DNA from 3 places in the Kocuria sp. KRD140 genome. Region 2 is predicted to be linked to each of the others. Evidence: riboswitches for the same ligand, from Rfam matches in the RefSeq annotation. Region 2 holds a riboswitch; each other region holds the start of a gene.
What was found. Region 2 has a riboswitch for S-adenosylmethionine ahead of J1M36_RS11605 (bifunctional o-acetylhomoserine/o-acetylserine sulfhydrylase). Riboswitches for the same ligand answer to the same signal wherever they lie in the genome.

Region 1 (7,190 bases), 520 kb from region 2:
CCCCTCCCTCCAGCCGCGCGACCTCGGCCTCGAGCGCCGCGACGTTCGGATTACCCGTGCGGGCGTACGTGAAACCGCTCGCGCGCTGGGCGAAGACCTCGCGGGCGTCGGCCAGGGTCTCGAACGCGTACGCGGCACTGTGGTGGATGGGCCGGACGATGGGCGTGCCCAGCGGAGCGGGGGTGGCTGCGGTCATGGTCTTCTTCCTTCCTCGGCCCACCCGGTGGCCGCGCGGCGGCGGCCACCGGGTGGACGTTTCCTACGGGTGAATCAGCGCTGCGCCGGAGTATCCGCGGCAGGGGTCGACGACGCGGCGACAGTGACGCTCCCGGACACGGTCGTCGCGTCGTTCGGGTCCACGTTCGCCGGTGCACCTGCGGGCGCGCCGGCCGTCCGAGCGGCGTCGTCGGCGGAGAGTTCCGCGCGCACGGTGACCGTCGCGGCGACCAGCCGGTCCAGTGCGGCCTCGGTCTCGGGCCAGCCGCGGGTCTTCAACCCGCAGTCGGGGTTAACCCACACGCGCTCGGCGCCGATCTCGTGCGCCGCGTGGCGGATGCGCCCCGCGAGCTCCTCGAACGTGGGGACCCGGGGCGAGTGGATGTCCCACACGCCGGGACCCACGTCCCGAGGGAAGTCGGATGCCGCGAGCCCGGTCACGATGCCCGAACCGGAGCGGGACGCCTCGAGCGTGGTGACGTCCGCGTCCAGGGCGTCGATCGCGTCCAGGACGGTCTCGAACTCCGAATAGCACAGGTGGGTGTGGATCTGGGTGTCCGTGGCCGCCCCGCCCGTGGCCAGGCGGAACGCCCCCACGGACCACTCGAGGTACGCCGGGCGCTCGGCCGCCCGCAGCGGCAGCAGCTCGCGCAGCGCGGGCTCGTCCACCTGGATCACGGGCGTTCCCGCGCGCTCGAGATCCGCGATCTCGTCCCGCAGGGCGAGTGCGACCTGGTCGGCGACCTCGGCGGCCGGAGCGTCGTCGCGCACGAAGGACCACGCGAGGATCGTGACCGGCCCGGTCAACATGCCCTTGACGGGGCGCTCGGTCAGGGACGCCGCGTACGAGGTCCAGTCCACCGTGATCGGCGCGGGGCGCGAGACGTCCCCGAACAGGATCGACGGGCGCGTGCAGCGCGATCCATAGGACTGCACCCAGCCGTGCTGCGTGGTCACGAAACCGTCCAGGCCCTCCGCGAAGTACTGCACCATGTCGTTGCGCTCGGGTTCGCCGTGCACCAGGACGTCGAGCCCCAGTTCCTCCTGGACGCGCACCGTGTGGGCGATCTCCGCGCGGATCGCGTCCGTGTACTCGGCCTCCGTGATCCGCCCCGCGCGGTGGTCCGCCCGGGTCTTGCGGATCTGCGGCGTCTGCGGGAAGGATCCGATGGTCGTGGTGGGCAGCACGGGCAAGCGCAGACGTTCGCGCTGGGCAGCGCGGCGCTGTTCGGCGTCCGCGCGCTGGCGGTCCGCGTCCTGCACCGCGGCGGTGCGCTCGCGGATCTCGGCCTTGTGAGTTGCCGGGTGCTCGGCGCGGGCCGCGCGGATCGTGGCGTCCTCGTCCAGGGTGTCCCGGATGGCATCCCAGCCGTGCTCGACGCCGCGCGCGAGCCCGACCACCTCGGTCACCTTCTGGTCCGCGAACGCGACCCAGCTGGTGACGTCCGGATCCAGTGCGGTCTCGCGGGCGACGTCGTGCGGGACGTGCAGCAGCGGCGTCGCGGTGCCCACGGCCACCGGCCCGCGGGCCGCGGCGCGCAGCCGGTCCAGGGTCTCGACGGCGCGCGCGAGGTCGGTGCGCCACACGGTGCGTCCGCCCACGACGCCGCCCACGACGGGGCGTTCGCCCCATGCCTCGAGTGCCTTCTTGCCGGGGACGTCCCCGCGGTCGAGGTCGATGGCCAGGGCGTCGACGTTCGTGTGGGCCAGGGCGAGCTGGGCGTCCTCGCCGGCATCGCCGTAGCCCACGGTCACGAGGATCGCGGGGCGCTGTTGCTCGTTCGAAAGTTGGGTGTAGGCGCTCTCGAGGGCGGCCACGAGTTCGGTGCGTTCCACGCTCCACCCGTCCGCGGCGAGGGCCGGCTCGTCGAGTTGCACCCATTCGACGCCGGCCTCAGCCAGGGCTCGCAGGATCGCGGCGTATTCGGCCACGACGTCGTCGAGGCGCTGCAGGGGGTGACTTGCGACGGCATCGGTGGTCTCGGGGCGTGAGAGCAAGAGCAGGCTCACGGGGCCCACGAGGACCGGGCGGGTGGTGATCCCGGTGGTCCCGAGGGTGGTCCGGTAGCGGGACACGAGACTCTCGGGGTTCGCACGCAACGGGGTGTCCGGGCCGATCTCGGGTACGTAGTAGTGGTAGTTGGTGTCGAACCACTTGGTCATCTCGAGCGGCTCCAACCGATCGGTGCCGCGGGACAACGCCGTGATCAGCTCGATCCCGCGGGGCGTGTCCGGGGCGGCGGGCTCGTAGCCGTCCGCGATGAACCGCGCGGGAACCGCGCCCAGCGCCAGGGACGTGTCCAGGACGTGGTCCACCGCGAACCCCTCGGACGGCACAGCGTGATCCGCGGTGAGGCCGAGTTCGGACAATCGCGTGGCGGTGCGCTCACGCAACCGGGCGAGGGTGTCCAGCACGGTGGTGGCGGGGTGCTGTTGCGGGTCCTTCCAATAGGACTCGAGTGCGCGCTTGAGCTCGCGGTCGGGGCCGATGCGGGGGTAGCCCAGGATCGTGGCGGCGGGGAACGGGACGGGCTGGGTGCTCATGGGAACTCCTCGGAGCTGGTGTGGGGTATGGCGGTTAGGGGGTGTGATGAGCCGCGGCAACGGGTGTGCTCCGGCGCGGCGGGGTAAGGGGAACGTCAGCGTGGGTGGTGCCGCTACGAACGATTTTCGGCCTGCCCGGATGTGGCGGTCGAAGCCAACACGATCGGTTCACGGGTCGGTCGGGGCTGGTGCGGCGGTCAGGCCGCGGGGCTGCGGCCTCGGTATTCGCGTGCGGCATCCCGGACCCGCAGGTGCTCCAGGATGGTCAGCGCCGCCTCGGGGCGGTTGAACGTGTACAGGTGGAAACCGGCGCAGCCCAGATCCATGAGGTCGTCGATCAGGGACAGGGTGGCCGCGACCCCTCGGTGGCGCAGTTCCTCAGGAGTGTCGGCGCGCAGGAACCGGGTGAGGCGTTCCGGGACCCGGACCCCGGTGATCTCGGTCATGCGCTGCAACCGTTGCGGGTTGCTCAGCGGCATGAGCCCGGCGACCACGGGGATGTGGATGCCCTCCGAGCGCGCGCGTTCCAGGAACGTGGCGTAGTCCTCGGGTTCGTAGAGCACCTGCGTGATCGCGTAGTCCGCACCGGCCTCCTGCTTGTCCCACAGGGACGCGAGATCCGCCTCGAAGTCGCGGCCTCGCGCGGGGGACGGGTAGCACGCCACCGACACGGACAGCGGTCGCTGACCCGGGCGGAACCCGGTGCCGAAGCGACGTCGTTCGACGTCCCGGATCAGCTCCACCAGTTGGGAGGCCCGGCCCAGGCCACCCGCGGGGGTCCGCCATTCCCCGGTACCCAGGGGCGGGTCGCCGCGCAGCGCGAGGAGGTCGCGAACGCCGTCGTCCAGCAACTGGTCCACGGCGCGCTCGAGACCCGCGCGGTCCGTGCCACCGCACGTGAAGTGCGCCATGACCGGGGTCTTGGTCGTGCGGCGCAGGTGGCGCAGCGCCTCGCGGGAGACGCCGTGATGGCCGGCGTGACCGTGGGTGACGGAGAAGAAATCCGGCCCGGCCTGGGCCATGGCGTCGATGTTGCGCCACACAGTGTCCGGGTCCGCGGTGGGCCGCGGCGGGAACACTTCGAACGAGACGAGCGTGGAGCGGCGCGGGCGCCGGACCAGCCAGGACGTCCCCGTGGGCGGGCCAGTCACGGGCGCGGGTTCTGACGCTGCGAGGGGTGCGGGCATATAAAAAATCCTCCGGCCTTAGGACGCCGGAGGACGAGCTCCGAGCGCCGTACTTGCCGACCACGCGGTTGCGCGGCGGCCGGATCCTCATCTGGGGCACCCCACTACAGCTGGAGGGTTGCCGCCCGGCTAGCCAGAGCTTCGCACCGGGACTCATGATCCTTTGTTACGAGTAAGCGTAGCACAGCCCCGTGACGAGGCCCACGAACGATGACGGAACCGCCGGCCTCCCGCCGCGCTCGTCTTCCCAAGCGGGCGGAATGGACCGCACGGGGGCACCTGGGCCCTGCCGTGGTCATCCTGCCCCACGACGTGCAGGACATGAAGATGCCCGAGTTGGGACCCGAGAACTGGGTCTCGCGCTCGATAGCCGCGGCGCCGGCCGCGGGCGGGTCCGCGTCCTCGCAGGCACCCGCTCCGACGACGACGCCGTCCCCCTTGCGCAGCGCGACCGCCAACCCCGGTCGTCACGAACCCTGAGTTCGGGCCGCCGTGCATCCGGCGGCTCGCCGGTGCACCCGCGTGACCAAAGCGCGGCGAAAAACAGGGACGCCCACCCGGTTAACCGACCGGGTGGGCGCGCCTTGGCGTGTCATCAGCAACTCAGCATGGGTGCCAGACCTTTCCTCCCGGTTCGTAGCACCGGGGGCCGGTGTAACCGGGATAACCGCCATCACTCTCGGGAGCCGGGGGCACGTGGGGTGCCGCCGGCAGCTGCGGGGCAGCAGGTACCCGGGGCGCGGCCGGTAGCTGAGGTGCCGCGGGCTGCGCGGGGGCGGGGTTGTAGTTGTAGTTCGGTTGCGGAGCGGGATTGGGTTGGGGTGCCGGATCGCCCACGGCGACCTCGTCCTCCACGACCGCGGGAGGCGCCTCGAGCGTCGGCGTGGGAGTGGGCGTGGAGGACGAGGTGGGACTCGGCGTCGCGCTCGGGCTCGCGGTGCTCGGAGTTGTGGTGCCGGGGGATGCGGATTCCCCCGGCGGCGCGCAGTCCTGCTTCGGGTCGAAGAAACCGACCTGCATGGCCTGGGCGACGTTGTACGCGCTGTCCATCTCTCGCCGGTACGTGCTGTTGGCGCCCACGGTCATGGGCGTTGCCAGGCCCGCCTTGACGAGTGCCTGGTTGACGTTCAACCCGTCGTCGTCGCGGGTCACTCGGGCGAGGGTGCGGCCGTAGCGGTCCGTGCGTTCCACGTCGTAGTCCAGGTGGATCGTGGATCCCTTGGGCAGTAGGTCCTCAAGCTTGGCCGTGGCCTCGTCCGCGAGGCACTCGCCGGGCTGACCGTCCCGCGCGACCTCCGGGGTATTGATGTTCAGCAGCCGCACCCGCGTGGACTTCCCCGCGATCGTGGCGTCCAGGGTGTCCCCGTCCACCACGCGTTCCACTGTGGCCACTGAGTCGTCCGGGGTGGTGCGCAGTGCGGCATGGTGTAGACAAGACGCATGGCCACCATCGATGAGCTTCCCGGTGAGATTGTCGCGGACCTGCGCGTGAGCGATGCCCGTCCCCTGAGCGGCGGGGACACCGCCCGCGCCTACTGGCTCGAGACCCCGGACGGGCCCCTGTTCGCCAAGACCATGCCGGGTGCCCCGGCGGGTGTGTTGGCGTTGGAGGCGGCGGGACTCGAAGCGCTGCGCGCCGTCGCCCCCGCCGAGGTGCGGGTGCCCAGGGTGCATCACGTGGGCGATGAGGCCCTGGTGCTCGAGTGGATCGACGAGGGTCCCGGACGGCAGGACCGTGCCACGGAACGCAGCATGGGTGCTGGTCTCGCGGCCATCCACCGCGCGCGAGCCCCGCACGTCGGGTGGCTCTCGGCGGAGCTGCCGGAACGCATCGGCTCGTTCCCGGTGGATCTCACGCCCACGGACGACTGGGCCGACTTCCTGTTACACCGCCGCATCGAGCCGTTGCTGCGCGCGGCGATCGACGCGGGACACCTGGACCCCGCGGCGTCGGACCTGCTGGCGCGCTTGGCGCCGCGAGCGGACGAACTCGCGGGCCCTCCCGAACCCCCGAGCCTGCTGCACGGTGACCTGTGGGCAGGCAACCGCGTGGTGGATCGCAACGGGACGAACTGGCTCATCGATCCGTCCTCGTTCTACGGACACCGCGAGTACGACCTGGCCATGATGCAGCTCTTCGGCGGTTTCGGGCGGGAATGCTTCGCGGCGTACGACGACGCCTACCCCCTCGCGGACGGCTGGCACGACCGGGTGCCGTGGTACCAGTTGCCGCCGCTGCTGGTGCATGCGATCAGGTTCGACGGTGGTTACGGCGGGGCGGTCCTACGGGCCCTGCGCAGTCTGATGTGACACTACGGGGCGCGTCCATCACCCGCTGAGGACAGGGCGTTCTCGGCCGATGACTGCTACAAGGCAGGTGCGGACAACGTTTTCCACCCGCGTGACATGGTTGGACACGTCCCCCGCACGTGCAGCATGATGTTTACTAGATTGTCTAGTTATCCACAACGCGAGGAACGCGATGGAGAGCAGTGCAACGTGGTACGGGCCGGTGAGCCCGCAGTCGCGTGCGCTGCGCCGGGTGGTCGTGCTCAACGCGGAGATCGCGTACGAGATCCGCCGCATCTTGGGGCTCAAGGGAACCGATTACGCGGCCATGGCCATGCTCATAGTCCATTCCATGGGGCCTACGGAACTGGCTCACGCGCTGCACATCACGACGGCCTCCGCGACCGCGGTGGTGGACCGACTGGTGCGCGCGGGTCACGTGGTCCGGGAGCCCGTGGAGGGGGATCAACGCCGGATGACTGTGCGCGCGGTGACCTCGTCCAGGGAGCGGACCCGGGAGCACGTCGTGCCGGTAATCGGGATGGTCGAGGACGAGCTCGACGCCCTGGACGAGCCCGGGCGTGAGGCCGTCCTCCGGTTCCTGAGAGGTACCGAGTCCCGTCTGGAGGAGTACTTGGAAGACTTGCGTGGGCGCGCGGACCAGGCGTCCCAGGACGATCCCGGGGCGGGTGGGTCATGACCGAACGCGTACGCACCGCCCGGTCCCGTGAATCCCACCGAGCGGCTCCCGGGATCCCGTCCGTTGCCGATCCTGGGGCCTCCCCGAGTGTCGCCCCCGCCGACGACGCCGCCTGGTGCCGTTTCCGCACCGCCGTGGGGGAAGAGCTGGACGCGTTCTTCGCGGCCCCCGCGAATCGAGTTCCCACGAGCCCGGGTTTCGGGGTGCTGTGGGAGCGGGTACGCGAGCACATGGTGGGCGGCAAGCTCATCCGG
Region 2 (7,190 bases):
GCAGCGCAGCCACGAGTTCGGCGGATTCCGAGGGGAAGAACAACCGATCGGAGTCCACCGCGGCCACGAGCCACTCGCACCGGGTGCGGGCGAGGACGTCCCGTAGCTCGCCGCGGCCCCGAGCGACGTCGTGCGACATCAAGGTCTCGTTGACACTCAGGTACGAGTTCGCGTCGAAGCGGCCCGCGAGTTTGGACGCCTGGTGGTCCAGGTAGCTCTCCACCTGGTACCGACCGCGGTCCGCGACGTGGGTGGCCTCGGGGTCCTCACGGGGTTGGGGTTCGCGGCCGAAGCGCGTCTCCAGCTCGTGCGCGCTGCGATAGGTGATGTGCGCGATCCGCCGCGCGAGCCCCAGACCCGCCTCCGGGTACTCGCCCGCGTAGTAGTCGCCGCCCCGGAAGTTCGGGTCCTGGCGGATCGCGAGCGACTGTGCCTGTCCCCACGCGAGCTGCTCGGCACCCACGCGCGCGTTGGCCGCGATCACGGCGCACGCGGCCACCCGATCCGGGTGGGACACGGCCCACTCGAGGGCGCGCGCCCCGCCCATGGACCCGCCGATCACGAGCCGCCACCGGGAGACTCCGAGCGCCCGCGCGAGCAGGGCCTCCGCGGTCACCGAGTCCCGCACGGTCACGCGCGGGAAACGCGAGCCCCACGGGACGCCGTCCGGTGCGGGGCTCGCGGGTCCCGTGCTGCCGTAGCACCCACCCAGGATGTTGGCGCACACCACGAAGTAGCGGTCCGTGTCGATCGCGGCACCCGGGCCCACGAGTCCGTCCCACCAACCGTCCGCCGCGGCGGCCGCGCCCTCGGGAGCGCTCGCGGCGTCCTCATGCCCCGCACCACCGCGCGCCACGTGCGTGTCACCCGTGAGCGCGTGCTCGATCAGCACCGCGTTGGAACCGTCCGCCGCGAGCTCGCCCCACGTCTCGTACGCGAGGTGCACGTCCGGCAGCCGGAACCGGGACTCGAGCACGAGCTCGCCGAGTTCGGCCCGCCGTACGACGCCGTCGCGCCGCGTGCGCGGCCCGTTGCCCACGACCGTCATGGTCAGTTCCCCGTGTCCTCCGCCGACGACGCCGCGTCGCCGGCAGCGTCGCCGCGCGCACCCACCGCGGCGAATCCGGACTCGAGGTCCGCGAGGATGTCGTCGATGCCCTCGACACCCACGGACAGCCGCACGAATCCCGGTTCCACGCCGGCCGCGAGCTGCTCCTCGTCCTTGAGCTGGGCGTGCGTCGTGGAGGCGGGGTGGATCACGAGGGAGCGCACGTCACCGATGTTCGCCACGTTGGAGTGCAGGCTCAGGGCGTCCACGAACGCGACACCGGCGTCCCGGCCGCCGTCGAGCACGAAACCGAGCACCGACCCGGCACCCTTGGGCGCGTACTTCAGGGCGCGGTCGTGCCAGCGCGAGGACTCCAGACCGGCGTAGGACACCGAGCGCACCTCGGGGCGGGCCTCGAGCCACTCGGCGACCTTCTGCGCGTTGGCCACGTGACGTTCCATGCGCAACGACAGCGTCTCGATGCCCTGCTCGATCAAGAACGCGTTGAACGGAGAGATCGAGGTCCCCAGATCGCGCAGCAACTGCACGCGCGCTTTGAGGATGTACGAGAGGTTGACGCCGAAGGCCCCGTCGGCACCGAGATCGCGGGCGTAGACGAGTCCGTTGTACGTCTCGTCCGGTTGGTTGAAACCGGGGAAGCGCTCAGGGTCCCGCGAGTAGTCGAACGCTCCGGTGTCCACGATGAACCCGCCGATCGCCGTGCCGTGGCCGCCCAGGAACTTGGTGGCCGAGTGCAGCACGATGTCCGCGCCCCACTCGATGGGCCGCACCAAGTAGGGCGTGGCGATCGTGTTGTCCACGATGAGCGGGACACCCGCCTCGTGGGCGATCCCGGCGATCGTCTCGATGTCGAGCACGTCGTTGCGGGGGTTCGGGATGGATTCACCGAAGAACGCCACGGTGTTCTCGCGCACCGCGTCCCGCCACTGCGCGGGATTGTCCGGGTCCGAGACGAACGTGGTCTCCACGCCCATGCGCGGCAGCGTGTGCTTGAGCAGGTTGTACGACCCGCCGTACAGGGACGGGCTGGCCACCACGTGGGTTCCGGCGCCGCCCAGGTTGAGGATCGCGAGCGTGGCCGCGGCCTGTCCGGAGGAGACCATCAGGGCCCCCACGCCGCCCTCGAGGGACGCGACCCGGTGCTCCACGACCTCCGTGGTGGGGTTGGTCAGGCGCGAGTAGATGGGACCCATCTCCTCGAGCGCGAACCGGGCCGCCGCCGTGCGGGCGTCCGGGAACACGAAGGACGTGGTCTGGTGGATCGGCAGGGCGCGCGACCCGGTCACAGGGTCGGGGTTCTGGCCCGCGTGGATCTGTCGGGTCTCGAACGACCAGCCCTGGGGATTGTCGGGGGTGGGAGCGGTGCTCATGGCCGTACTCCTTCTCGGAAGGATCAGGGGTCCGGTGGCGATCCGCACGGTGCCCGTGCTGTGACCGGGCACCAATGACCCGCGCTTGCCGCACGACGTCGGTCGACGCCACGGCCAGGTCCTCACCCAGGGCACCCCACCGCGGAAGGGAGGGTTGCCGGTCAGCTAGCTGGGGCTTCGCGCTGACTCTCGTGACCTATTACCTCATTGTCCGAACCCGGCGGGGCGGGAGTCAAGCCGGGGACGCTGCGAGCGGGCTCGGGGTCAGTGGCCGCTCGTTCCTGCTGTTCCATCTCCCGGGTGTGCAGTTCCCGGTCCTTCGTCTCACGTGGATGGAAGTAGAACAGACCCGTGAGCACCGCGATCACGAACACCGCGAGCATCACGAAGAACAACGGCCCCACACCGGTCAGGTAGATGACGGGGATGGCCAGCGCCGTGACCAACCCGCCCCCGAAGAACGGTTCGAACACCAGCTGCTTGTCACCGAACGCCTCGAACACCGGGTCTTGGCCTCCGGGTCCACCACGCGCATGAGGATCAGCCCGGTGGCGGTCACACCCATGGACGGGTGGAAGTCACCGATACCGCGCCCGAACCAATAGCGACCGATGATGCGGGGTGCCAACCACAGGAAAATGGCCACGTTGAACGCGATGCCGACCACCGCCAGGATGGTGAACGCCGCCAACCACGGCCGCGATGGACATGTGCCGGGAGAACGGTTCCACGGAGGACGGGCGGCTGGTCATGGTGCCGGCGGGGTAGTACTCGTCGCTGCGGAACAGGCTCTGGACCCAACCCACCTTGACGCGCACGAACTTCCCCAGGAACAGGGCGACTCGGAGGATCAGGAGTGTGAAACCGACGGCATTTGCGGACACGGGAACCACCTCGTAGTGATCGGGATCGATATCGGTCTCAGGTCATATAGCGAGGGTTCGGTCGGAGACTCCCCGGCTGATGCTGCGAACTCCAGCCTCTGAGACGCGCGTCTCGTTGACCTGGACCAACACAGTCCCCGCCCGAATCAGCCGTCCCGATGCCAGGTCTCGGGAGGTGCGGAGAGCCGGCCCTGCCCACCGGACCGGGCGGCGCAGGTCACACACTCGCCGGGCTCGCGCTCGATTTGGTGGCCCGTGTGGCCGGTGCCACCATGGCGTCATGAACTTGGATCACGTTTCCTTCGCGGCTCAGCCCGACGGCCTCGAGGCCACCACCGAACGCATCGCGAACCGGTTGGGGATCGAACCGGTCAAGGGCGGTGTGCACCCCCGTTTCGGCACCCGGAACATGATCCTGCCGCTCACCGACCACCAGTACGTGGAGGTCGTCACGGTGCTCGAGCACCCCGCCGCGGAGAAGGCGCCGTTCGGTCAGGCCGTCCGTGCCCGTTCCGACGCCGGCGGCGGCTGGCTCGGCTGGGTCGTAGAGGTCCCCGACCTCGCGCCCTTCGAGGCCAAGCTGGGCCGCCCCTCCGTGCCCGGTGGCCGGTTGTTCCCCGACGGTCGGCAGCTCGAATGGCATCAGATCGGCGTGAAGGGTTTGATCTCCGACCCGCAGTTGCCGTTCATGGTGCACTTCGATTCCGAGGACGAGATGCACCCGTCCCAGGCGCGGATCACGGACGTCCGGTTGAGCGGGATGGAGATCGCCGGCTCCCCCGACCGCGTCACGGAGTGGCTCGGCGGTCCCGTGGAGGACGTCCTGGGCTCGCTGGACGTCACCTGGTGCGCCCCCAACGGCACCCCCGGGGTCATGGCCGTCTCGTTCGACACCCCGGACGGCACCGTCACCATTTGATCTGGTTCCCTTCGGTGCGGCCGACGACGCCGCTCCGCCCGGTCTCCGGCATCAGCCCGCGAGCAGTTGCGGGGCCAGGAAGCCCACGGTGTCCAGGAGGGCGTGGGCGATCAGCAGCGGCATGAGTCGACCGCCGCGGCGGTAGAGCCACACGAACACGAGTCCCATGACCAGGTTCCCGAGCGTGGGTCCGAACCCCTGGTACAGGTGATAGCTGGCCCGCGCCACCGCGGAGGCCACCGCCACGAGCCACCACGACCATCCGAGGGATCGCAAGCGCTCGCACAGGAACGCCACCACGATCATCTCTTCCACGATCGAGTGGCGCAGCGCGGAGAGCACGAGCAAAGAAACCGCCCACCAGGTCTGCTCCATGGTGGATGTGGTGATCTGCGCGGTGATCTCCAGGGACCGGCCCACCTGATAGAGCACCAGGGTGCCGCCGCCCATCACCGCGAACAAACCCATTCCCCACAGCGTGTCCCACACGGGTCTGCGCCCATCCACCCCGATCCTGCACAGCACGCCGGGGATCCCCCGCGCCACCCCGGCCATGAGGTACAGGGCCAGCAGCACGGGGACGAGCGCGAAGCCGATGCCCGTGAGCTGACGCAACGCGTCGATCAGGGGGACGCTGCTCAGGGGCCGGTTGAGCGTCGTCGTGGTGTCGGCCAGCGAGGACCGCATGAGCACCTCGGCCAGATCCAGCACGGCGTAGACCGCGGACGCCCCGAGGGACACGCCGAGCACCAGGACGATCTGAAGCCACGTGTCGGCGCGCGACATGCCGCGCTGCGAAGGGGTGGGAGTCTGCACGGGACCATTGTGGCCGCTCGCGAGCGGGACCACGTCTGCGCGTCCCCACCCGTCCCTAGACTGTGGGCATGACTTCCGAGCAGCTGTCCTATCCCGTGGCCCCGAGCCGCCCGGTGGAACGCACGTTCCACAGGCACACCTTCGCCGATCCCTACGAGTGGCTCCGGGACAAGGACTCCCCCGAGGTGCGCTCGCACCTGGACGCCGAGAACGCCTACGCGGAGGCCACGACCGAGGATCTGGCGCCCCTGCGCGAGCGGATCTACGGGGAGATCAAGGACCGCACGCTCGAGACGGACCTGTCCGTGCCGTCGCGTCGCGGGGACTGGTGGTACTTCACGCGCACGGTCGAGGGCGGCGCCCACCAGATCTTCTGCCGCGTCCCGGTCACCGACCCCGCGCAGTGGACACCGCCCACCGTGGAACCGGGCACCGCACTGGACGGCGAACAAACCCTCCTGGACGCTAACGCCGCATCCCAGGAGCACGACTTCTACGCGCTGGGCGCCTTCAGCGTGTCGGAGGACGGCTCCAGGTTGGCCTGGTCCGAGGACACCGCAGGTGACGAACGGTTCACGATCCAGGTCAAGGATCTCGCCACGGGACAACTGCTCGCGGACCGGATCGAGCAGACCTCGTACGGCGCGTTCCTCACACCGGACGCCTCCCAGCTGATCTACATCGTCGTGGACGAGTCGTGGCGGCCGTGGCGCGTGTACCGGCACGTCATCGGCCGGGACGCATCCTCCGACGAGCTGCTGTTCCAGGAGGACGACCCCGGCCTGTGGCTCGGGGCCGAGCTCTCCGCGGACAAGCGGTGGCTCATGCTGTCCTCGTCCTGCTCCGAGTACAGCGAGTACCGGATCCTGCCGTTGACCGAGCTGACCGGCTCCCCCACGGATGAGCCGGTCGCCGATGCGTCCGACGACGCCGCTGGGCCGGCTTCCCTGCCCTGGCGCGTCATGATCTCGCGCGAGGACCGGGTGCTCTACGAGGTGGAACCCCTCACGGTGGCCGGCCAGGACTACGTGCTCCTGACCCACGACGCGCACGCCCCCAACGGCCGGGTGAGCCTCATGCCGCTCGGGCACGCGGGCCGTGCCCTCGCGGACCTCGAGCTCACGGACGTCATCCCGGCGTCGGAGGACGTGCGGATCGAGTCCTGTGTTCCCACCGCCACCCACCTGGTCGTGGCCCTGCGCGCGGACACCACGCCCCGGGTCCGCCTGATCCCGCGCCGCGCGGTGGACGAGATCGTTGCGGGCCCACGCGAGGCCGTGCCCTCGACATCGGACACGGGCTCAGGACGCCTTGCGGAGTCGGACGACGCCGCGGCGTCGAGCGCGGCGGCCGGTGCGGCGTCGCCGTCGCTGCTGGACGGGGCCGAGGCCGCGTTCGACGAGGAGCTCTACACGAGTGGCGTGCTCTCCGCGGAGTACGAGAACCCCGTGGTGCGGGTGTCCTACACGTCCTTCGTGACGCCGCCGCGCGTCTACGACATCCCCACGGCCGAACCCGGCGAGTCCGGGACGAACGAGTACGGCGTGGGCGAGCCCGTCCTGCGGCGCGAGGCCACCGTGCTGGGCGGGTACCGCAGCCAGGACTACACCGTGGAACGGGACTGGGCCGTGACCGAGGACGGGACCCGGATCCCCGTGAGCATCGTGCGCCGCGCGGACCTGGACCCCCGCACCCGTGCTCCAGTACGCCTACGGGTCCTACGAGATCAGCACGGACCCCGGCTTCTCCGTGTCCCGGTTGTCGCTGCTGGACCGGGGCGTGATCTGGGCGGTCGCGCACGTGCGCGGCGGTGGCGAACTCGGCCGCGGGTGGTACGAGAACGGTAAGAAGGACACCAAGACCAACACGTTCACCGACTACGTGGCCGTCACCCGCCACCTCGCCGCCCGCCCGGACGTGGACGCCCAGCGGATCGCCGTGATGGGTGGCTCGGCCGGCGGCCTGCTCGTGGGAGCCGTGCTCAACCTCGCGCCCGAGCTGTACTGTGCGGCGCTCGCGGCGGTCCCGTTCGTGGACCCGCTGACGTCCATGCTCATGCCCGAGCTGCCGCTCACCGCCCTCGAGTGGGAGGAGTGGGGCAACCCCGTGGACTCGGCCGAGGTCTACGAGTA
Region 3 (7,190 bases), on a different contig from region 2:
CACCGCGAGCTCGTGCAGCGATCCGAGATCCACGGGGAGCTTGGTCAGGGTGTAACCGAACGCCACGATCACGGCCACGAAGATCGCCGGGGTGACCGCCGAGATGATGTTGGTGACCTTGTTGACGTTGAGCAGCCCCGTGACCATCACGAGCACCACCATGATGGCCGAACCGATCCACGCGGGCAGCCCGAACTGTTGTTCCAGTGTGGAACCCGCGCCGGCGAGCATCACGATGCCCATGGCCAGCAGGGTCAGACTCACCGCGATGTCCAGGAACCGGGACACCACGGGAGAGGACACGGACCGGAAGACCCGGCGGTGCTCGTCCGCCAGGAAGTAGCTGCCGATGTGGATGATCACGGCACCCGCGGCGATCATCAGGATCCCCGAGACCACCGCGCCGGCCAGCCCCCAGACACCGAACGAGATAAAGTACTGGATGACTTCTTGACCGGTGGCGAAACCGGCACCCACCAGCAGGCCCACGAAGGCCAGGGTGACTTGCAGGGTTTTCTTGGCGGACACGGGAGCAACTCCTCGGGGGTCGGACGGTTCTCATGTGGCTCGGACCACATTCCAGGTCTTCTCCACTGGTCAAGCATAGGGAGTGGGCTCGTCCGCGCCACGTGGCAGCGGCCTGCCCGTGACGTGATGATGCCGACACCTCCCGGCTCAGGGGCCGGTGGAATACTCGGAGGCGGAGCATTCGACGAAGGGAGCACCCCGTGACGCAGCAGTGGCAGACAGATCTCGAGAGCTGGGTGGCCGGTTGGGACGCCGTCCGCGACGACGCCCCGCAGCAGGAGGTCCTGGTGTGCTCCGGGGAGGCGGGATCGTTCGACGCACCCATGGGTGACTACTCGCGCTTCGAGGTGGACGAATGGGGTCACCCGTGGTGCACTCCACCCTGAGCGACCCGCACTCGCAGGGCCGATAGCCCTCGCGATTTAACTGAGTAAAAGCAGGGTTCGCGCCCAAATCTGCTTTTACTCCACTAGAAATTCGATTTCCGGTGCGGGCGTCAGCGGGGGTGGCCGGTCAGCGGCGTCGGCAGCGGCGCGCCGGCGCCGTCGCGCCCCGGTCTCAGGCCAGGACCTGGCGCTTCGAGGAGATCACTCCGGTGTTGAACCCGGCCAGGTGAAGACCGCCGTGGAAGCGCGCGTGCTCGATCTTCACGCACTGGTCCATCACCACGTCCAGCCCGGCGTCCTCCGCGATGGCCGCCGCTTCCTCGTTCCACGAGCCCAGCTGCAGCCACAGGGTCTTGGCGCCCACGGCCACGGCCTCCCGAGCCACGTCGGGCAGGTCCGCGTCCTTGCGGAACACGTCCACGAGGTCCGGGACCTCGGGCAGCTCCGCGAGCGACGGGTAGGCCTTCTGGCCCAGCACCTCGTCCAGCACGGGGTTCACGAAGTACACGCGGTACGGGCTCGACGACTGCAGGTACGTGGCCACGAAGTAGCTCGCACGGGACGGCTTGTTGGACATCCCCACGATCGCGATCGAGCGCGTGCCTCGGAGGATGCCGAGCCGTTCGGGGGCGCTGGGGCCCACCCAGGTGCGTTGCGTGCTCATACCTATTCTCCTTCGGCTCCGGGCAGCGCGCAGGCCGCCGCACTGTTGTCCTGGTCCAGGGTGGTGCGCGCCGCGTCCGTGAGCGCGGCGGAGGGGGCGACGACGCCGCCGTCCCGGTTCCTACCGCTGGCTGCGCTCAGTGCCTGGTCCAGGTCCCACAGGATGTCCGCGGCGTCCTCGAGACCCACGGAGATCCGGATCAGGTCCTCCTTGACCCCGCCCGCGGCGAGCTGTTCGGAGCTCAACTGCTGGTGGGTCGTGGATGCGGGGTGCAGCACAAGGGTGCGGGCGTCCCCGATGTTGGCCAGGTGTGAGGCCAGTTGCAGGCTCCCGATGAATCGGGCGCCCACCTCACGGCCGCTCAACTCGTCCGTGCCGGCCACACCGAAGGCGAAAACGGATCCGATGCCGTGGGGCAGGTACTTCTGCGCGCGTTCGTGGTGGGGGTGGCCCTCGAGTCCCGCGTAATTGACGTAGGAGATGCGTGGATCCGTGGCGAGCCACTGCACGACCTCCTGCGTGTTGGCCACGTGGGCGTCCATGCGCTGGGGGAGGGTCTCCACACCCTGCAGCAGGTTCCACGCGGCCTGCGGGGTCAAGGACGGCCCGATGTCCCGCAGCTGCTCCGAACGCAGTTTGGTCAGGAACCCGTACTCACCGAAGTTCCCCCACCACGTCACGTTGTTGTACGAGGGAACCGGTTCGGTCATGGCCGGGAACTTCCCGTTGCCCCAGTCGAAGCGGCCGGATTCGACCACCACGCCGCCCAGAGTGTTACCGTGCCCGCCCAGGAACTTGGTGATCGAGTGGATCACGATGTCCGCGCCGTGCTCGAACGGGCGGCACAGGTACGGGGTGTTGAGCGTCGCGTCCACGATGAGCGGCACGCCTGCTTCGTGGGCCACCGCGGCGAGCCCCTCCAGATCCGCGATCTCCCCGGAAGGGTTGGCCACGAGCTCGGTGTACACGGCCTTGGTGTGTTCGGTGATCGCGGCCTTGTAGTCGGCGGGCTCGGTCCCGGGGACGAAGGTGGTCTCCACACCGAAGCGACGCAGGGTCACGTCCAGCTGGGTGACCGTTCCGCCGTAGAGCTGGGACGAGGCCACCACGTGGTCACCCTGGCCACACAGCGCGGCGAACGTGATGAACTCGGCGGCCATCCCGGAGGACGTGGCGACCGCCCCGATCCCGCCCTCGAGGGAGGCGATGCGCTCTTCCAAGGCCGCCACGGTGGGGTTGCCGATGCGCGAGTAAATGTTGCCGTACTTCTGCAGCGCGAACAGGTTGGCGGCGTCGTCGGCGTCCTTGAAGACGAACGAGCTGGTCTGGTAGATGGGCACGGAGCGGGCGCCGTGCTCGGCGTCCGGGGTGCCGCCGGCGTGCAGGGCGCGGGTGCGGAAACCGAACTGGTGCTCGGCCATGGATGTCCTCCTCGTCGGCCGGGTACGGCTCCCGTCCGACAGCTGCCCGGGGCCGCGCAGCACTCCATCGGTCCTGGCGGTAGCACCGTGCAGTTGGCCGAGCACTGCGGGTTGCTGCGGCGTCATGGATCCAGGTCTCTCGGCCGCTCGGGATGGTGCGTCTATTGTGTCGCGCGCGTGGGTGACGGACCAAACCGTGCGGATCGCAGCCGCCCGAAAGCGGGTGCGATTGATTCAGAGGGCGCGCGCCACGGGTGCCCCGCCGCGAAGGTCACGCTGCAGAACAGGTTCCAGCGTTCCCTGGCCCGCAGGATCCCGGATGCCACGGTGGTCGAGGACTCACGCTCGGCGGCCCGCACCACCGCGCGTCCCGCCGGGCCGTTGCGGCTGCCCTTTCCCCGGTGGCGCAAGGGCTGACCCGCCCGTCCGCGGTTCGGCCCCCGGTCGGTGGGGCCCGCGGTGAAAGCGGTGAACTTCCCGCCCGTGGGGTCGCCGACTGCTGGTGAGCTCGCTGGCTTCGGGGCGGAACTCAGCCGTACTTCTCGGGGTCCTTCCGGCGCAGGTTTTCCCGCGCCACCGCGGTGAGGTTCTCGAGTGGCAGCCCCGCCGGGCAGACCTCCGTGCAATCGCCCAGCAGGGAGCACGGGCCGAACTCGTGCTCGGCGGCGTCGAGCACCTTGCTCGAGCGCTCGTCGCGTTCCTCGGGCGTCTTGGCGAGCGGCGGCAGTTCCTTGAGCAGCGTGCCCACGTAGAGCTGGCCCGAGCCGTTGGGGCACGCGGCCACGCACGCGCCGCAGCTGATGCACCCAGCGGTGTTCAACGCCTTCATCGCGACCGGGAACTTGGCCTCCTTGGCCACGCGCCGCAGGGCCTTCTTGTCCACGGACAGGTCCTTCTTGACCGGGAACGCTCCCGCGCGCAGGGGCTCGATGAAGATCTCGTCCCCGTCCCGGTAGGCCCTGAGCGACTGCGTGCACGAGGCCCGGTTCTTCTCCGGCCCGTGGGCCACGCCGTCCACGGTCACGCCGCACTTGCCGCAGATGCCCTCGCGACAGCCGTCGTCGAAGCTCACCGGCTCTGCACCCTGGCGCTCGAGCGTCTCGTTGACGGCATCGAGCAATTCGAGCATGCTCAGGTCCTCGCGGGCCTGCACGGGGTGGACGGTCTCGAAGCCACCGGGCTCGTCCTCGCCCGCCTGGCGCCACACGTGAACGGTCAACAGCATCAGCGCACCACCTTGGTCAGTACGGCCACGGGAATGCTCACGTTCCCCAGGGCGACGACGCCGCCCACGGCCTTAGCGATCGTGTCCACCTGTCGTACCCGTCGCGCGGTTCCGGTCACCCCGGTGTCCATCGCGGCGGTCCGCAAGCCATGGATCATGTGTCCGGCGAGCGCGGCCATCGAGGCCGTATAGAACACCGCCACGGACGGCCGGGACAGGCTCGCCACCAGGTTGCCGTACGCGTCACCGTGGGTGTGGCTTACGGAAGCAGCAGGCCGGGCGCCCGCCGTCAGGTCCAGCACGTGGTACACCGTGAACAGTCCGAGCACCGCGCCCGTGGAGCGCATCGAGCGGGCGATGATTCGGGGGACGGAGCGGCGTCGGCCTCGGGGACGCTGACGTGGCGCGTGGCGGTCGAAGTGGCTGGCCAGGAAGGCTCCGTCGAACGCCGCTTTCCGGTACCGTTGCGTCCCGCTCGGGGCAGGCGCGGTGGGGAAACCGTTCCGTATCTTCTGAGCGGCGGCGCCCACCCGCCACGTGATGGGCCGGAGCGCATCCGCCACCGTGCGGCCCTCGGCGCTCATGGCCCGCAGCGTGAGCTCGGTTCCGGCCAACACGTGGGTCGCAGCACTTCCGATCAACCCGATACGCACGACCCACAGCACGGAGTTGCGGGGCAGCACCGGCGCGCCCACCGTGCGAATGAACTCGGCGTATTCGTTGTAGTGGTCCCGGCCTAGGTAGACCTGCATATTCCCGGCCATGTGCCCCACAGTGAACACGCTCAACACGGTGCCCGAGGCGGCCATGGCGAGCTTGAGGTCGGAGCTGTGGGTGTCCCCGAACATGCGCTGCCAGGCATCGCCGGCCACGGCAGCAATCCCGGCAGTGACGGACGCGTCCGCGGGGGCGGTGGCCGTGCGGGTAGTGCCGGTGACGGGTCGCTCGGTCGAGGGCTGCGCGGCGGAATTCATCACTGAGCCATCTTAGAAGTTCCTTCGGGGCATAACAGTTCGCGGGGTCACACGCGGTCATGCCCGCAGATCGGGAAGAAGCCTGGGTGGTGGTCATCCGCAGTTGGCGGCGTGGGCTCCCCGGTCGTCTCCTTCGTGCGGATGTTCACCTCCCGATAAGTGACTTACGTGTGCCGTGCGGGCGCGTCCGCGCCGGCCGGGACCGCCACAGATGGATCAGCAGCGCGGCACCCCAGACCAGGAACAGTGGATCCCACAACCATGCGTGACCGATCATGGCTAGTCGCTCGTATCCGGTGGCCGGGCGGATGAGCCCGATGAGCACGGCATTGCTGATCACCGTGTTGGTCCCGCCGTAGACCACCAGGACCGCGGCACCCACCCAACTTGTGGCCCGCCAGAACCGCCGCCAGGGCACCCTGTCGTAGGCTTCCGCCACTGGGATGATGGCCGCCATGAGCTTGAAAAGCGAAACCATGCCCAGCCCCAGCCCGACGGCCAGGGGTGCCTCGTAGGACAGCCGTACCGTCCACTGCCCCACGGTGTCCAGGAACCAGTGCCCGCCCAAAGCCCAGTAGAGGCTGAATCCGGCATGCACGACCCCGGCCGCACACGCCAACCAGACCCAGCCGCGACCGCCGTGGGATCGGGGCAACAAGCTCATGTGGTCAAGCTAAGCACGCCCTGCCAAGACCTCCGCGATCGCGTTTAGCGCTTCCTCGTTCTGCAGCGAGGAACGGTCGCCCAGCTGCTCGCCCTCGTAGAGCTGGGTCAGCAGGCGGCGTGTGATCTTCCCCGAACGGGTCTTGGGCAGATCCGGAACCACGATGACCTCGCGAGGTTTGGCGATCGGGCCGATCTCCCGGGCCACGTGCGCGCGCAGCTCCTCGCGGACCTCGTCCGCGGACAGCGATTGCGCATCCGCCGTGAGCACCACGCACGCCAAAATGGCGTGGCCCGTTACCGCGTCGCGGATCGGGGTGGCCCCGGCCTCCACTACGTGGGGGTGGGTCACCAGGGCGGATTCGATCTCGATCGTCGACAACCGGTGCCCGCTCACGTTGATCACGTCGTCCACCCGCCCCAGGATGTAGAGGTCGCCCTCGTCATCGGTGCGTGCGCCGTCCCCGGCCAGGAACCAACCGCGCTCGCCGTAGGCCGCCCAGTAGGAGGACAGGTAGCGCTGCGGATCGCCCCATACCGTGCGGGCCATGGACGGGCCGATCTTGTCGATCACGGCGTAGCCCTGCAGGTTGGGGCCCACTTCCTCACCGGCCTCGTCCAGCACCCGCACAGATACGCCGGGGACCGCACGCGTAGCGCAACCGGGCTTGAGGGAGGTGTGCGCTGCGGCCTCGTCGAACGTGCCGGGAGGGGCGAACTGCGGATCGTGCGGGCGCGGGGATGCGACGCAGGAGCCCGTCTCGGACTGCCACCACGTGTCCACGAAGGGCACCTCGTCGCGGCCGACCTGGGCGCGCAACCAGCGCCACGCCTCCGGGTTGATGGACTCGCCCACGGAGCCGAGCAACCGGATCGAGGAGAGGTTGTAGACCGGGGGCAGCCCCTTGGGGAACGCGCCCATGAGCGAGCGGATCAGGGTGGGTGCCGTGTAGTAGTTGGTCACGCCGTAGCGCTCGATGATCTCGAAGTGGCGGCCGTAATCCGGGGTGTTGGGTGTGCCCTCGTAGATCACCTGGGACACGCCGCTGGCCAGCGGGCCGTAGATCTCGTAGGTGTGCGCGGTGACCCACGCGAGGTCCGCGGTGCACCAGTGCACGGTGGAGTCCACCTTGGCGGGGTCGTTCACGGCGGACAGCTCCTCCGGGCGCAGCACCCCGGACGCGTCGGGCACGTCCGGGAGTAGGTCGAACAGCAGGGCGTGGGTGTATGCCGTCTGCACCATGTATCCGCCCATCGTGTGGACCAGGCCCTTGGGCCTCCCCGTGGTGCCGGACGTGTAGATGATGAACAGGGGCGTCTCCGCGTCGA

Region 1: another riboswitch for S-adenosylmethionine. It lies ahead of J1M36_RS09310 (methylenetetrahydrofolate reductase); the one in region 2 lies ahead of J1M36_RS11605 (bifunctional o-acetylhomoserine/o-acetylserine sulfhydrylase).
Region 3: another riboswitch for S-adenosylmethionine. It lies ahead of J1M36_RS12235 (O-acetylhomoserine aminocarboxypropyltransferase/cysteine synthase family protein); the one in region 2 lies ahead of J1M36_RS11605 (bifunctional o-acetylhomoserine/o-acetylserine sulfhydrylase).

What each region holds. Positions count from the first base shown of each region.
Region 1 covers NZ_JABFAW010000009.1:110,775-117,964, forward strand. Annotated here, with positions in the region: gene J1M36_RS09300 (aminotransferase class I/II-fold pyridoxal phosphate-dependent enzyme) at 1-196, opposite strand, end outside; gene metE (5-methyltetrahydropteroyltriglutamate--homocysteine S-methyltransferase) at 271-2,760, opposite strand; gene J1M36_RS09310 (methylenetetrahydrofolate reductase) at 2,958-3,947, opposite strand; SAM riboswitch class IV at 3,992-4,108, opposite strand; gene J1M36_RS09315 (hypothetical protein) at 4,158-4,427, shown strand; gene J1M36_RS09320 (thermonuclease family protein) at 4,551-5,339, opposite strand; gene J1M36_RS09325 (fructosamine kinase family protein) at 5,388-6,257, shown strand; gene J1M36_RS09330 (MarR family transcriptional regulator) at 6,430-6,936, shown strand; gene J1M36_RS09335 (polyprenyl synthetase family protein) at 6,933-7,190, shown strand, end outside.
Region 2 covers NZ_JABFAW010000009.1:635,765-642,954, reverse strand. Annotated here, with positions in the region: gene J1M36_RS11610 (homoserine O-acetyltransferase) at 1-1,048, opposite strand, end outside; gene J1M36_RS11605 (bifunctional o-acetylhomoserine/o-acetylserine sulfhydrylase) at 1,051-2,439, opposite strand; SAM riboswitch class IV at 2,516-2,636, opposite strand; gene J1M36_RS11600 (hypothetical protein) at 2,601-2,942, opposite strand; gene J1M36_RS11595 (hypothetical protein) at 3,018-3,323, opposite strand; gene J1M36_RS11590 (VOC family protein) at 3,604-4,242, shown strand; gene J1M36_RS11585 (CPBP family intramembrane glutamic endopeptidase) at 4,294-5,058, opposite strand; partial or broken gene J1M36_RS11580 (S9 family peptidase) at 5,127-7,190, shown strand, end outside.
Region 3 covers NZ_JABFAW010000019.1:7,388-14,577, forward strand. Annotated here, with positions in the region: gene J1M36_RS12220 (hypothetical protein) at 1-528, opposite strand, end outside; gene J1M36_RS12225 (hypothetical protein) at 729-914, shown strand; gene J1M36_RS12230 (CoA-binding protein) at 1,087-1,578, opposite strand; gene J1M36_RS12235 (O-acetylhomoserine aminocarboxypropyltransferase/cysteine synthase family protein) at 1,581-2,999, opposite strand; SAM riboswitch class I at 3,061-3,158, opposite strand; gene J1M36_RS12240 (succinate dehydrogenase/fumarate reductase iron-sulfur subunit) at 3,529-4,224, opposite strand; gene J1M36_RS12245 (succinate dehydrogenase cytochrome b subunit) at 4,224-5,198, opposite strand; gene J1M36_RS12250 (DUF3995 domain-containing protein) at 5,344-5,862, opposite strand; gene J1M36_RS12255 (AMP-binding protein) at 5,872-7,190, opposite strand, start outside.